2 linked regions of the Acidisarcina polymorpha genome follow. The main gene of each other region encodes a partner of the protein of the gene in region 2 in a complex. Links are inferred from orthologs where the notes say so. Each region holds a gene or a part of one and is shown on either strand. Other genes may lie near its edges.

Evidence for each region. Proteins that work in one complex are often made in the same cells at the same time.
Region 1: the proteins of nuoD (region 2) and ACPOL_RS01070 are in contact, whole or in part, in a cryo-EM structure (PDB 6KHJ), measured with the Thermosynechococcus vestitus proteins. The link is inferred for Acidisarcina polymorpha from one-to-one orthologs. Residues at the interface, in WP_011057128.1 of Thermosynechococcus vestitus: Pro17, His18, His19, Pro20, Ser21, Met22, Val25, Arg27, Met29, Thr31, Ile38, Asp39, Cys40, Glu41, Pro42, Val43, Ile44, Gly45, Tyr46, Leu47, His48, Arg49, Gly50, Met51, Lys53, Ile54, Asn57, Arg58, Pro65, Tyr66; in WP_011056552.1 of Thermosynechococcus vestitus: Leu46, Met47, Tyr48, Thr50, Ala51, Cys52, Phe54, Ile55, Glu56, Ala58, Ala59, Ile61, Gly62, Ser63, Arg64, Phe65, Asn76, Pro78, Thr89, Thr91, Lys93, Met94, Ala97, Leu101, Met123, Phe124, Ser126, Asp127, Ser128, Tyr129.

The regions. Positions count from the first base shown.
Region 1 is NZ_CP030840.1:229,285-234,776, reverse strand. The notes cover bases 2,654-5,492. They hold ACPOL_RS01070 (NADH-quinone oxidoreductase subunit B), read left to right. Parts: upstream 2,654-3,707; coding sequence 3,708-4,277; downstream 4,278-5,492. Other genes in these bases: ACPOL_RS01065 (OmpA family protein), read left to right, coding at 4,491-5,492; ACPOL_RS01080 (P-II family nitrogen regulator), read right to left, coding at 2,998-3,336; glnD ([protein-PII] uridylyltransferase), read right to left, coding at 2,654-2,752. Outside these bases: ACPOL_RS01090 (choice-of-anchor P family protein), read left to right, coding at 1-8; more of glnD, read right to left, coding at 155-2,653. UniProt on the Escherichia coli protein: NDH-1 shuttles electrons from NADH, via FMN and iron-sulfur (Fe-S) centers, to quinones in the respiratory chain. The immediate electron acceptor for the enzyme in this species is ubiquinone.
Region 2 is NZ_CP030840.1:6,219,802-6,228,079, forward strand. What follows is about bases 4,415-7,386. They hold nuoD (NADH dehydrogenase (quinone) subunit D), read left to right. Parts: upstream 4,415-5,274; coding sequence 5,275-6,498; downstream 6,499-7,386. Other genes in these bases: ACPOL_RS26525 (NADH-quinone oxidoreductase subunit A), read left to right, coding at 4,415-4,783; ACPOL_RS26530 (NADH-quinone oxidoreductase subunit C), read left to right, coding at 4,787-5,275; ACPOL_RS26540 (hypothetical protein), read left to right, coding at 6,495-6,896; ACPOL_RS26545 (NADH-quinone oxidoreductase subunit NuoE family protein), read left to right, coding at 6,893-7,386. In the rest of the region: ACPOL_RS26505 (hypothetical protein), read right to left, coding at 1-57; ACPOL_RS26510 (YtxH domain-containing protein), read right to left, coding at 205-480; ACPOL_RS26515 (AMP-binding protein), read left to right, coding at 600-3,218; atpB (F0F1 ATP synthase subunit A), read right to left, coding at 3,338-4,054; more of ACPOL_RS26525, read left to right, coding at 4,376-4,414; more of ACPOL_RS26545, read left to right, coding at 7,387-7,423; NADH-quinone oxidoreductase subunit NuoF, read left to right, coding at 7,427-8,278.

The DNA of each region.
Region 1 (5,492 bases), 6.0 Mb from region 2 along the record:
TCCCTTAGTGGCAGTGCGGAACTCGTGGCAATGCGGATCGCAACAGCTTGACTGTTGTCGGAATGAGCGGCCTGCGCTTTGGAGCTTTAGCTCTGGTCGCGGGCCGTTTCCGGCTGCCGCCGCGTAGCCGGACACACCGCCGCAACAGCAATGACTAGGCGGCCGCCTCGTTAAGGGCCGAACTGAGCGCTTCGCTCAATTTCTTTTGCAGCGGCTCGTCCAATTTAGCGCCTTCCGAAGTGAGATAGAAGACGTCGATCGCGATCTCGCCTTCGGTGTCGATCAGCGCAACCTCGATGTTGCAGCGGTGTTCTGCAAAGGTCCTGGCGACTTCGCGGAGTAGCCCCGGATAATCCTGCGCGACCAGTTGCAGGAGCGTGCTGTGCTCCGAAGATGAATTGTCGAATTCGAGGCGGTTCGCAATCTTGACTTTCGAAGGCTTCCGCTGGAAGGCATGGCTGCGGCGGCGCATCAGGGTTTCGAGTGGAGTCTTCAATGAGATGACATCGGTAATACTTTCCTCGAAGCGTCCGATCTCGCTCTGATTCAGCTCCAGGGTGCGAAAGGTGTCGGTGAATTGAAATGTATCGACGATCAGCCCGGCTTCATTCGAAAAAGCGTCGGCTTTGATAATGTTCATGCCCCAGGCAGAGAGCGCTCCGGCCATATCGGCGAAGAGCAATGGGCGGTCCATGGTCACCAGGGTGAGTTCCCAGAGCTGACGTGTTGTGCGGAAGGCTAGTTGCACTGGCTGGTTAGGAAGATCTAAAGCCATTTTGAAGTGGTTGCGGATCTGCTCCGGCAATCGGCTCTGCAGGTAGCGTTGAGGAAGGCCTTCCAGAAAGGCGCGAAGCTCTTCCTTGCGGTCGGGTACCAGAGCGAGTATGCGGTTCAGCATTCCGCTGTCCGCCTCACCTCGATAGCGCACTTCATCGACGCTGCGGTCGAGGAGGTTCGAAGTAGAGATGTAAAGCTGCCACAGAGCGTCAGCCTTCCACGGAGTTAGCGCACCGGGGTGCACGGCCTTGATGTCCGCGTAGGTCAGCAGGCAAAGCATCTTGAGATTGGCCTGGCTGATGACGGATTCGGCGAAGCTTCGAATATTCTCCGGATCGAAGATGTCCCGGCGCATCGCGAGCGACATATTGAGGTGATTGCGGATCAGCGAGCGGACGGTCTCGCGCTCTTCCGGATCAAAGTCGAGCCGCGCGAGCAGGCTTTCCGCGAGTTCGACGCTGGCTGCGCAGTGATCCCCATTGCGTCTCGCCTTGCCGGTATCGTGCAGCAGGATCGCCAGTAGAAAGAGGTCGAGCCGTTCGATTTGGGGTAGAAGCGCCGCGAAGCGCTGTTCGCCATCCTGCCGGAGCTGCCGCAGTTGGTGAATATTCTCAATCACCAGGAATGTATGTTCGTCGACCGTGTATCGATGATAGGAATCCCGGATCACTAGAGCATCGATGCCGTGAAATTCCGGGATGAGTAATTCGAGGACCCCGAGCGCATGCATGGTGCGCAGGGCATGGGCGGCATGGGGACCGAGCAGGATCTCCCGAAGGCAGTTCCACAGGAACGGACCCTCCGGCATGTGGACAGCTAGCACCGGCAGTGACTCGGCTACCCGATCTTCGGCTTTCTGCGTGAGCGAGTATCCGTGAGATGCGATTAAAGCGAAGACCCGAAGAATGCTATCGGCTTCATTGACTGAGGCGGTCTCATCGAGGTCGATCCGGCCTTGTTCGAGGAAGAAGTCGGTGCCGGCGATAGGTGTGCGTCGCCGCCGCACCTGACGGTAGAACGACTGGCGGGCCGGCGGGAGACTTTCCAGAATCAGGGTGGCGCGGCGAAAAACCGCCCGGGCATGCCGGTAGTAGGTGCGCATCCAGTAGGCCGGGTCGGCGGTGCCGCGCGTTTCCAGGCCTATGCTAAGCGCCGCTGCTTCGTCCTGCGCGTGCCAATCCAGAGTGTTGTCATCGCGGTTGCGGCGGAAATGCAGGAAACATCGAGTTGCGGCGAGGAAGTCGAAGGCCGACTCGGAATCATTCGAACCGTTCTGAAACGTGGGGCCGACTTCTTTAGGCCAGCTTTGCTGGTCGTGCAGGTACCGTAGCAGCGTGATCCATTGCGCCAGTTGGTAGTCCCGCAGACCGCCAGGGCACTCCTTGACATTGGGTTCAAGGTGAAAGATCGTGTTGCCGTATTTCGCATGACGGACACGCGCCATCTCGGCTAGCTTCTGAGTGATGGCGTTGCCCTCGCGAAGCAGGAGACCAGGCAGTATATCTATCTGAAATCGCCGGTAGAGTGTGTTGTCGCCGGTGATGAAACGCCGGTCTAAAGTCGAAACAATGAACTCGAGGTTGTCTGGATCGATCCTTTCACATTCTTTCAAGGTCCGCATGGCGGGACTGGCGCGAAGGCCGATGTCCCAAAGCCCTTGATTTGCGATCTGTACCGCTTCCCGGAACTCTCGCTCAGCCTCATCGTTCGCAAAGATATAGAGCAAATCGACATCGGAGTAGGGAAACAAATGGCGGCGGCCATAACCGCCAGTAGCAACCACAGCTACGCCAGAACGGTCAACCTCTTTGCCCAGCGCCTGTCTCCACAATGCTTTGAAGAGCGTATCAACTGAAATCGCACGCCGTCGGATGATGGCCGCACCGTCGCCGCTCCGCTCAAAGCTTTGGCGGAGGCTCACGAATTCCTGCTGGTAAGTCTCTCTCAGTTGAGAGAGAAGTGCACCGTCGGTCATGCTAGCGACAATTTCCCCCTGGTATAGCAGTATTCGCAGGCCGGAGAAGCGGTAACTGAGAGAGTTCCGGCAACTCCGCCCGTGGCCGAAGATGATTTGGCCTAACTGGTCAAGGCCGATTTACTTGGGTAAAAAAAGTCTACAGGCAATGCTGCGAATTCAAAGGGACAAAAATCGCCGTCCAGGGGGAAGGACTGAGCTCGGACCCGCGGCCGCTGGCATCCGGGTCCTATTCTGCAGCAGTATCAGAGGGCAGTCTCGCCTCGTTCGTCGTTTCGGATGCGAATGGCTTCATCCACTCGGGTGATGAATATCTTGCCGTCACCGATCTTGCCTGAGCGCGCGGCAGAGAGGATCGCCTGTACGGTTTTCTCGACCATTTCATCCCTGACGACCATCTCCAGCTTGATCTTTGGCAACAGGTCGACGGTGTACTCGCGTCCCCGGTAGAACTCGGTATGACCCTTTTGCCTGCCATGACCGCGAGCCTCAAGGATGGTCATGCCTTCGACGCCGGCCTCGATCAAGGCATCCTTTACTGCATCGAGCTTCGATGGCTGAATGATCGCTTCAATTTTCTGCATAGTTGTTCGCTTTCAACCTGACTGAGCACACGCGATATAAAGTTGATTTCGATGGTCAGAGTATCAGGTTCATCAATCGAGTATGGAGATGCCTCTCACAGGAAGTAGCGCCGGTTGGCGGGAATGCCAACCCTGGAGCGGTCGGGTTGCGGCGGCGGCCGTCATCCCGAAGTGCAGCGAAGCTCAAAATGTTTGAGCTCGACCTCATTGTTTTCTACATCCAAAAGCTGTGCGATTCCATCGGCCTGCATAAGCGGTCCGTGAAGTAGTGCTGTCGCATGGAGCGAAATCTAAGTGCTCCCTTTTGAAAAAAGCAGGCGAAAGTCGCAAAAAACGTCTGGAATGAGTTAGATCGGAGGTATATTGAGAATATGTCACTAGCGACTTCAGATCGATATTTGTTCGGTTCGCTCGAGAGCAGCTCGAAAAATCGCGAGAAGGTGCGAGAAGCCAATTACGGTTATGAGCAACCCGAGGGTGTGTTCATGACATCTCTGGATTTTGCGATCAATTGGGTGCGCAAGAGTTCGGTATGGCCGATGACCTTCGGACTCGCTTGCTGTGCGATCGAGATGATGTCCATGGGAGCTTCGCGATTCGATATTGCGCGATTTGGGGCCGAAGTATTCCGGCCTTCGCCCCGGCAATCGGACCTCATGGTGATAGCGGGCCGGGTGTCACAGAAGATGGCGCCGGTCATACGCCGCCTGTATGACCAGATGCCGGAACCAAAGTGGGTAATATCCATGGGCGCTTGCGCGACGTCTGGCGGCGTGTTCAACAATTATGCTTTGGTTCAGGGTGTGAATCAGGTCATTCCGGTGGATGTGTATGTGCCCGGATGTCCACCCCGCCCGGAACAGTTGATGTATGCAATTACTTTATTGCAAGAGAAGATTCAGCGGGAGCGGGGCAGTACGCGCCGCACATTAAATCTATAGGCGCCCCTGGCGAAGGTTCGAAAGGTTCGAAGTTTTTGAAAAGACCGTGTAGTAACAGCGGCTTAGCGTGTACCATTCATAGTGCTGCAGCCTGAAGTAAGCGCTTCGAGTACGCAACGCGCGGTATTGCAACAAGTTCGGTATGAGTCATTGCGGTCGGCTCATTAGTTTCACCGAGGTCACTTTTCACTAAGGTTTTTGGAGGATAGACGCATGTTTTCTTGTCCCACAGGTTCTCTGAGCCGAATTCTGCTCGTAGCTGGCGCCGTAGGGCTCGGATCATCGAGCTTATACGGACAGAATTCGCCCCCACCGGCCTCTGCCCCACCGGCCGCACCGATATCCAAGATAGATATCTTTCTTGGATATTCTTACCTCGCCCCTCACGGCACAATCACCACCACGCTCGCTGACGGGACGCTCAGCCCCGCGAAGTACTCTTCTGTGGACTATGGAGCGATCGGTAGCGGCAGTTACTTCTTCAACAAGTACGTGGGCGCTCAGGTAGAGATTGGGGTTCATCCGGACGGAAACAACGACGGGGCTTCGACCTATTCCGGCGGTATTATTGCCCGTTATCCCACCGATGAAGGCATCACCCCGTTCGTCCACGCGCTGGCCGGCGGTCTGCGGCTCGGCGGCCCGAACTATGAACCGTTGGCCTCTCACGCTTACACCTGGGGTACGGCTTTGACGGTAGGCGGCGGCCTGGATTATGGGCTGCCATGGTTCGACCATCACCTCGCCTTGCGCTTGTTCCAGGCGGATTATCAGTACTACCATGCCTCCTTCGGCCCCCAACCAGTAACCGGCGGTCGCGCTAACCTGAACAACGCACGCCTGAGCACGGGTGTCGTGGTGAAGTTCGGCAGCATCGTTCCTCCTCCTCCGGTTACCTACAGCTGCTCGGCTAGCCCGGCTTCGGTCTTCCCCGGTGACCCGGTTACGGTCACGGGAAGCGCCCTCAACCTCAATCCCAAGAAGACCGCCACCTACACCTGGTCGGGTTCTGGCGTCAAAGTTACCGGCGATTCGACGACCGGCAATGTCGATACCAGCAGCCTGAGCCCAGGCAGCTATACCGTGACTGGTCACGTCTCCGAGGGTCAGAAGCCAGGACAGTTTGCGGATTGCACGGCAAACTTCACGGTGAAGGATTACGAGCCTCCGACAATCACCTGCTCGGCCAACCCGACCACCATCAAGCCGGGTGAT
Region 2 (8,278 bases):
GACCGGCCGAAGAATTCTATCGACAGCGTCTTGTACATTGTCCAGGTCGCGCCTCATGATTCTCCTCGCCGTGAGTGTCGAACATAGGGAAACATCGTCCGGGTAAAGCGGCGATCTGACTGAAGTGGCTCGAGGATGGTCCCGGCCGAGAAGACACAGCGCCGAGACCATCCCGTTGCGATCCATTCCAAAGATGGAGATTGACTAGATCAGATCAGATACGGTTTTGACGCCGCGGCTGGCTGCTTTGCTGGCGGAGTCGGCGACGTCTTCCCAGACATCCCGACCGCGCTTGGCAGCCTTATCGGCGTAGTCGCCGATGTTTTCGGTAGCGTCTTTGAGGTAGTCGGTGGCGTCTTCGAGCTTGCGCTTGAGCTGCTTGCGGGTCTTGGCTCCGGACTGCGGAGCGTAGATAAGTGCCACGGCCGCGCCGGCAGCCACTCCGATCGAAAAGACCGCCCAAAACTTCAATGCGTCCATATGATCTCTCCTTAGCAAAAGTAACGAATGGAAAAGTAACGAACTTCGATTTTAGAGCATTTTTGCCTCTGACCCCATTGGCTGCATGAAGCAAAGACTCACCCTCTAGACTAGAGACAATGCGGGCAAACCTGGCTACTCTCGTCGAGGATTTCCGCCGCCACGGGGCGCAGACAGCGGTGGTGGTGTATCGCGGCAATCGACGCTATGCGACTTCTTACCGTGAACTGGCGTTGCTAGCGGGCCGCTTCTCAGCCGAGCTCGCCAGGCGCGGAATCGGCCCGGGCGAGCGGGTGGTGCTTTGGGGGGAGAACTCAGCGGAATGGATTGCCGCCTTCTTCGGCTGCCTGTTGCGCGGAGTGATTGCGGTGCCGCTCGACGCGGCCGGTTCGGGCGACTTTGGGGCACGGGTGATTGCGGACGTTGCGCCGCGGCTGATTGCTGGTGACCGCTCGCTGCTGGCCAGAGCAGAGTTGCCGGGTTCCTCGAAGCCGCCCCAACTCTCTTTTCTCGACTTTGCGGATTCCCTCCCTGCGGAGCCTCTGTTCACCGTCGATCCCAGCGTCTCCGACGTGACGCCGCTGCAAATTGTCTTCACGTCGGGCACCACTTCGGAGCCGAAGGGGGTCGTCCATACGCACCGGAACGTGCTGGCGAGCCTGGGGCCGATCGAGCGGGAGATTGGCAAGTACCTCAAGTACGAACGAATCTTTCACCCGCTGCGTTTTCTGCATAGCCTCCCGCTGAGCCATGTTTTTGGGCAGTTCATGGGGCTGTGGGTGCCTCCGCTGCTGGCGGCCGAGGTCCACTTCGAATCGCAGCTGGAGCCATCCCGGCTGATTGCGACGATTCGCAGAGAGCGCATCTCGGTGCTAGCCGCGGTGCCGCGCGTTCTCGAGCCGCTGCGTACGCATCTTCTGGCGTCCGATCCGCGGCTCGCAGAGGAGATGGCGGCTGGGCGCGGGGAGCGGGTGTGGAAGCACTGGTGGAGGTTCCGCGGCATTCATCGGGCGTTTGGCTTCAAGTTCTGGGCGATCGTTTGCGGAGGCGCCTCGTTGCCTCAGGAGCTGGAAGAGTTCTGGAACACTTTGGGTTTTGCGCTGATTCAAGGCTATGGACTCACCGAAACAGCGGCGCTGGTGACGTTGAATCATCCGTTCAAGATCGGTCGCGGGACTATTGGGAAACCATTGCCGGGCCGCGAAGTTCGCCTGGGGGAAAACGGCGAAATCCTGGTGCGGGGCGACATGCTGTCGACCTCAAGCTGGCAAGGCGGCCGTTTGCAGCCGAGGCAGGACGAGTGGCTCGCGACCGGCGACTTGGCGGCGCGGGACGCGTCTGGCGAGCTGCGCTTCGTCGGGCGGCAGAGCGACGTTATCGTCAGCGCTTCGGGCATGAACATTCATGCCGCCGACCTCGAAGCCGCTCTGTGCAAACAGCCGGGGGTGCGGAGCTGCGTGGTGGTCGGCTGCCCGGCTTTGGGCGGCACCGAGCCGTTGGCGGTGGTGATCGATTCAGGGGTAAGCCAAAGTCCGGCGGCAAACGGTATCTCGGCGGCGGACGGGGCCCTGGCGGAGGCGGTGCGCGGCGCCAACCGGGAGCTCGCTGAATTTCAGCAGATACGCCGCTGGGTGCGCTGGCCGGAGATGGAGTTTCCCTATACTCCCACCGGCAAACTGCTGCGCCGGCGGGTCGCCGACTGGGCATGCGCAGCGTTGGCGCGTCCGGATGAGGCTGGCCGGGAAGCCGGCGATGGGGACTGGCTTCTCCGTTTGATTGCCTCGGTGAGCGGGGCGAAGGTGACCGAGGCGAGCGATGCTTCCCTGCTCTCCGAGGACCTCCAGCTCGACAGCCTGGGACGGGTACAGCTGCAATCGGCGCTCGAACAGCAGTTGGGCGTGGAGCTGCCGGATGACGCGATGGAGGGCGTCCGGACGCTGGGCGAGCTGCGTGCGCTGGTGAGCTTGCCCGGCCGCAGGAACGTTGAAGAGCGGGTCGAGCGTAGAGTTCCGGCGCCAGAAACGCCGTCCGACCGGGCAACGAAGCCGGATGATCATCGCTATCCGTTCTGGCCATGGACGACTCCGGTTCGCTGGCTGCGGGTGCTCTTCCTTGAGACGGTCATGCGGCCGCTGGTCTGGCTGCTGGCTGCGCCGCAGGTGATCCGCGACAGCAGCGGCCTTCCCGACGGGCCGCTGCTGATCATTGCCAACCACGTGAGCAGTTATGACGCCGCTCTGGTGCTCTATGCGCTACCGCCGAAGCTGCGGCATCGCGTGGCGGTGGCGATGTCGGGCGAGATGCTGCGCGACTTCCGCGAGGGTCGCAGACAGAGTGAATTCCGGTTTAGCGACTTCGGACCGGTTGCTTATTTCTTGATCACGGCGCTGTTCAATGTCTTTCCGCTGCCGCGATCGATGGGCTTTCGGCGGAGCTTTGCCCATGCTGGTCAGGCGATGGATCGGGGCTATTCGGTGCTGATTTTCCCGGAGGGCCACCGTTCGGAGGATGGGCGGCTGCATCCTTTTCGCAGCGGAATCGGCATTTTGGCGGCGGAGTCCAGAGTGCCCATTTTGCCAGTCGCCCTGAGGGGGGTTGGAGAGATAAAGCAAGCCAAGTCAAAATGGTTCCGTTCCGGGAAGTTGATGATCCATGTTGGGAGGATTCAGTCGATCGACGAAGCAGTCGGACCGGCGGTCTTGACTCAATCGCTCGAAGAGGTGATTCGCGGCATGTGAAGACCTGGGGATGGCTCGAGGCTGCCGGATGGTCGTTATTCCCGGCTTGTAGCAATGACGGGCCGGCTTGTTTGTGGCCGCTCAATAACATTCAGCGAACAGGGGTTCAGTGCGCAGGTTCAATGGCCGGCATTGGCTTCAGCGAGATAGATCAAGGCAAGCAGCATAAAAACGTAGCATTGAATGAGCGCTACTCCGAAATGTAGACCCAGGAAGACGACCGGCAGCCCGATGGGAACGAGCGAAAAGAAGACCAGGGTGAGCAGGTCGCTGGCGTACATATTCGCATAGACACGCACGGTGAGTGAAACATTGCGGTTCAGGTGGGAGATGATTTCGACGGGAAGAATGAGCGGAACCGTCCACCAGATGGGGCCTCCCAGACTCTTCAAGTATCCCAGGACGCCTTGCACGCGAACTGCATGGAATTCGCTGTACAGAAACGTCAGCAAGGCCACGGCGAGCGGCACAGAGGGGGTTGCGGTCGGGGTATGGATTCCCGGCAGAAGGCCAGCCAGATTGCAGCATCCGATGAAAAGCAGAATGGTGGTGACAAAAGGAAGATGAGGTTCGAAGCCGCGGCCCATTATGGCTCCTGCCTGGTTCGTCACGAATTCATGCAGCATCTCGGCAAGGTGCTGAGCAGCGGGCGGCCTCTCGATATCGAGCGTCACTCGTACCGCGATGAAGGACAGAAGGAGGAAGGCTGTCACCAGCAACTCGATGGTCAAGGTGGAGCTGATGAGATGGGCGCGGCTCCCGGTGTGGATGCGCAGGGCTGGAGCAGCGCGAGGATAACTCCACCGAAGATCCGATTCAGCAAGTGGCTTAGCCATACAATCAACGCGCCCATCGAAAGACTCTCCTCTGGAGGCTCCTTTGAGTGAACCGTAGAACTCCGCTCCGTTTGTCCGGAATTGTGGCAGGTCGCTTTGTGGAGCGTCAAGGCCAGCGGTCGTGCCCGCGCAGCCGCGAGGGAGCCAAACTTTATGGCCTTAAAGCAGAGCCGCAATGGGCCGCTGGAAGAACCAATTCGCTTTTACTCCACCATTTCAATGGACCCGTCGTCAACGGCTGTTAGGCTTGACTCTGGAGTGCCTTAAACTTAGAGTCGGAGTAGGGTTACTCCAACGCTTTTCTCACCGTCAGGGGCCTTGATGCACTCGCAAAATTATTTCTGGAACTACCTGCCACTGCTGATTCAAGTAATTGTCGTCGTCGGCATGGGGGTGGGCATGGTGACCGGGTCCTGGTTTATCGGGCGGCACCGGAATACGAAGGCCAAACTGGAAGCCTATGAGTGCGGCATCCCCGTGTTAGGCGATGCGCGGGGCCGCTTCTCAGTGCGCTTCTACATGGTCGCGATGCTGTTCATCCTGTTCGATGTGGAAGCGGTTTTCATGCTGCCGTGGGCGGTGATCTACCGCAAGCTGCCTTCGCTCGGCGTCGGCCGGTTCTTCGGCTTCTGGGAGATGATCGTGTATCTCGGCTTCGTCGCGGTTGGCCTGTTTTACATCTGGCACAAGGGCATTCTGGATTGGTCTTCCGACAAGGCGGACCTCTAACTTATGCCGACCTCGACCAAAGACGCTGTGCTCTCCGAACATGCTGCGAATCCGGGAATCTCCGCCTTGCTGGGGTGGAAGCCGGCGGCCATTGTCGACGCGTTGTGGGACCGCAGTGAGTTGACGTTGACGGTGGCCGTCGATGACATTCGCGAAGCAGCGAAGGTGGTGCGGGACGCCGGATTCAACTTCCTTGAAGACGTGACGGCGGTTGACTGGTATCCGACCGAGCCGCGGTTTCAGGTGAGCTACCACATTCTTTCGCATGGCTTGAAGCAGCGGATCCGGTTGCGGGCTTTCGTGTCGAGCGACGATCCGGTGATCGACAGCATCACTCCGATCTGGCCGTCGGCGAACTTCTATGAGCGCGAGGTCTTCGACCTCTTCGGGATACGCTTCGCGGGGCACCCGAACCTGCGCCGCATCATGATGCCGGACGAATGGGAAGGCCATCCCTTACGCAAGGACTATCCGGTGGAGGGTTACCGCTGATGACAGAATTTGTTGCTACCGGCTCGCTGCTCGAACCGCATGTCGTCGAAGGCTCGGGCGACACGACGATGGTCCTCAACATGGGACCGCAGCACCCCTCGACCCACGGCGTCTTGCGGCTGGTGATTGAGATTGACGGCGAGACCGTGCTCAAGGTCGTCCCCGACATCGGCTATCTGCACACTGGCATTGAAAAGACCTGCGAGGCGAAGTTTTACCAGCAGGTCGTGCCGATGACCGACCGCATCGACTATCTCAGCCCGATGTCGAACAATCTCTGCTACTGCCTGGCGGTCGAGAAGCTGCTGGAGATGGAGATTCCGGAGAAGGCGCAGTGGATGCGCGTTCTACTCAATGAGCTAACCCGGTTGAATTCGCACCTGGTTTGGCTGGGCACGCACGCGATGGACATTGGCGCGCTGACCGTCTTCCTCTATACCTTCCGCGAGCGGGAAGAGATTTTGAGGATCTTCGAGCACGTCTCTGGCCAGCGGATGATGACTTCGTATTTCCGGATCGGCGGTTTGGCGCTCGAGCCTCCGTTCGACTTCTTCGACCGCGTCCAGGCGCTGATCAAGATCCTGCCCGAGAAGATTGATGAGTATCAGAACCTGCTCACGGGCAACCCGATCTGGGTGAGCCGGTTGAAGGGTGTCGGACACTTGAGCGCAGCGGATGGCATTGCGCTGGGAGTGACCGGGCCGCCCTTGCGGGCCAGCGGCGTCGATTTCGACTTGCGGCGGGACATGCCGTATTCGAGCTATGAGAAGTTCCAGTTCAAGGTGCCGGTCTCGAACGATTGCGATGTCTGGGCCCGGTATGTGATTCGCCTCGAAGAGATGCGCGAGTCGGTCAAGATCTGTCAGCAGGCGCTCGATGGGATGCCGGAGGGTCCGATCAAGGCGGATTCGCCGAAGGTGGTTCTGCCCGACCGGGAAAAAATGAAGACCCAGATGGAGTCGCTCATCTACCACTTCAAGATCGTGACCGAGGGCTTCCCGGTCCCGGCAGGCGAGGTCTATCAGGCGATCGAATCGCCGCGCGGCGAGATGGGGTATTACGTGGTTTCGGACGGCACCGCGAAGCCGTACCGGGTGCATATGCGGAATCCGTCGTTCGCGACGTTACAGGCCCTGCAGGTGATGTGCGAAGGCCGGCTGCTGGCAGATGTAGTGGCGGTGATCGGCTCGATCGACATCGTGCTCGGGGAGATCGACCGGTGAGCGCCCCGGTTCCATTCCGATTGACAGCTTTGCGCTCCGACGTTCGCACCGAGTTGTGGCGCTCGTTTGCCTCTTTGCTAAGGTCGTATGCCGCTGCAGCCAGCCTCAATGGGGTGGAGCATGGGGTGCTTGACCTGACACCCGGCTCGCTTGAAATCGTCGTGAAGGGCAGCACATTGAGGGTCGAGTACTATCCGACGCTGGGGCGCGGTGTCTGGTCGCTGACGACCAAGGACAAACAGGAACGAGACAAGCAGGAACGCGGCACCTTCGAATTGAATGCCGACGGCACCGTCGCTCTGGATCGGTCCGAGTTCGACATGGACCACGCGGCGATCCATCTGGTTGGATTGCTGACTACGGCGGCCACTCTCGACAGGATTGAGGTACCGGCATGAGTACGACGATAACGATTTTTTCTCCTGAACTCGCGGCCCGCTTCGACAAGCTGGTGACTGCCTATCCGGTGCGGCGTTCGGCGCTGGTGCCGATGCTGCTCTATGCGCAGGACGAGGTCGGATGCCTCTCGGATGCGGTGATCGAAGAGATTGCAGAACGAGTGCAGTTGAGCCCGCTCGAAGTTCGCAACGTGATCAGCTACTATTCGCTGCTTCACCTGAAGCCGCATGGTAAATTCCACGTCCAGGTGTGCACCAACATCAGCTGCATGCTGCGCGGCGGGAATGAATTGCTCGCCCATTGCAGCCAACGGCTAGGCATCGGCCATAAGGAAACCACCCCGGATGGCGTCTTTTCTTTGGAAGAGGTCGAGTGCATCGGGGCCTGCTGCTGGGCGCCAGCGGTGCAGGTGAACTACGACTTCCATGACAACCTGACGCCCGAGGCGATGGACAAGATACTCGACGAGTACCGGGCCAAAGCGCAATCCGCCCCTAAGGCAGACAGCAACGGAAAGGGAGTTTGAACAATGCCCGAACTGGTCTCCCATCCCGATGAAGTGAAGGTCATCTCCTACCGTTTCGGCCAGGGCGCGGCCAATCTCGACAAGTATGTCGAGTTGGGCGGATACGAATCGCTCAAGAAGTGCATTGCGCAGGGCCCGGAGTGGGTCATCAACGAGATGAAGGCTTCAGGGTTGCGCGGGCGAGGCGGCGCGGGCTTCCCGACCGGGCTGAAATGGTCGTTCGTGCCTAAGCAAAGCGACCGGGCGAAATATGTTCTGGTCAACGGCGACGAAAGCGAGCCGGGCACCTGCAAAGACCACCTGATCTTCCTGCACGACCCGCACGCGATCATCGAAGGGACGATCATCGCCGGTCTCGCGATCGGCGCCAAGACCGGCTTCATCTACCTGCGCGGCGAATACCGCTACTTGCTTCAAATCATGGAGAAGGCGATTGCCGACGCCTATGCCCAAGGCTATCTTGGCAAGAACATCATGGGCACGGGCTTCGACTTCGACGTCATCTCGCATACCGGCGCGGGCGCGTACGAGGTTGGTGAAGAGTCGGCGCTGATGGAGTCGCTCGAGGGGAAGCGCGGTATTCCCCGGATCAAGCCGCCCTTCCCCGCGGTGGTCGGGATCTATGGCGGCCCGACGGTGATCAACAATGCGGAGACGATTGCGGCGGTGCCGAGCATCTTCCGTATCGGCGCGGCGGAGTATGCGAAGCTCGGCTCGGAGCGTAATGGCGGGACGCGCCTCTTCGGCATCTCGGGCCATGTGGAGCGCCCGGGCGTCTACGAGTTGCCGATGGGTTACAACCTAAAGAAGATGATTTACGAGGTCGCCGGCGGCATTAAGGACGGCAAGAAGCTG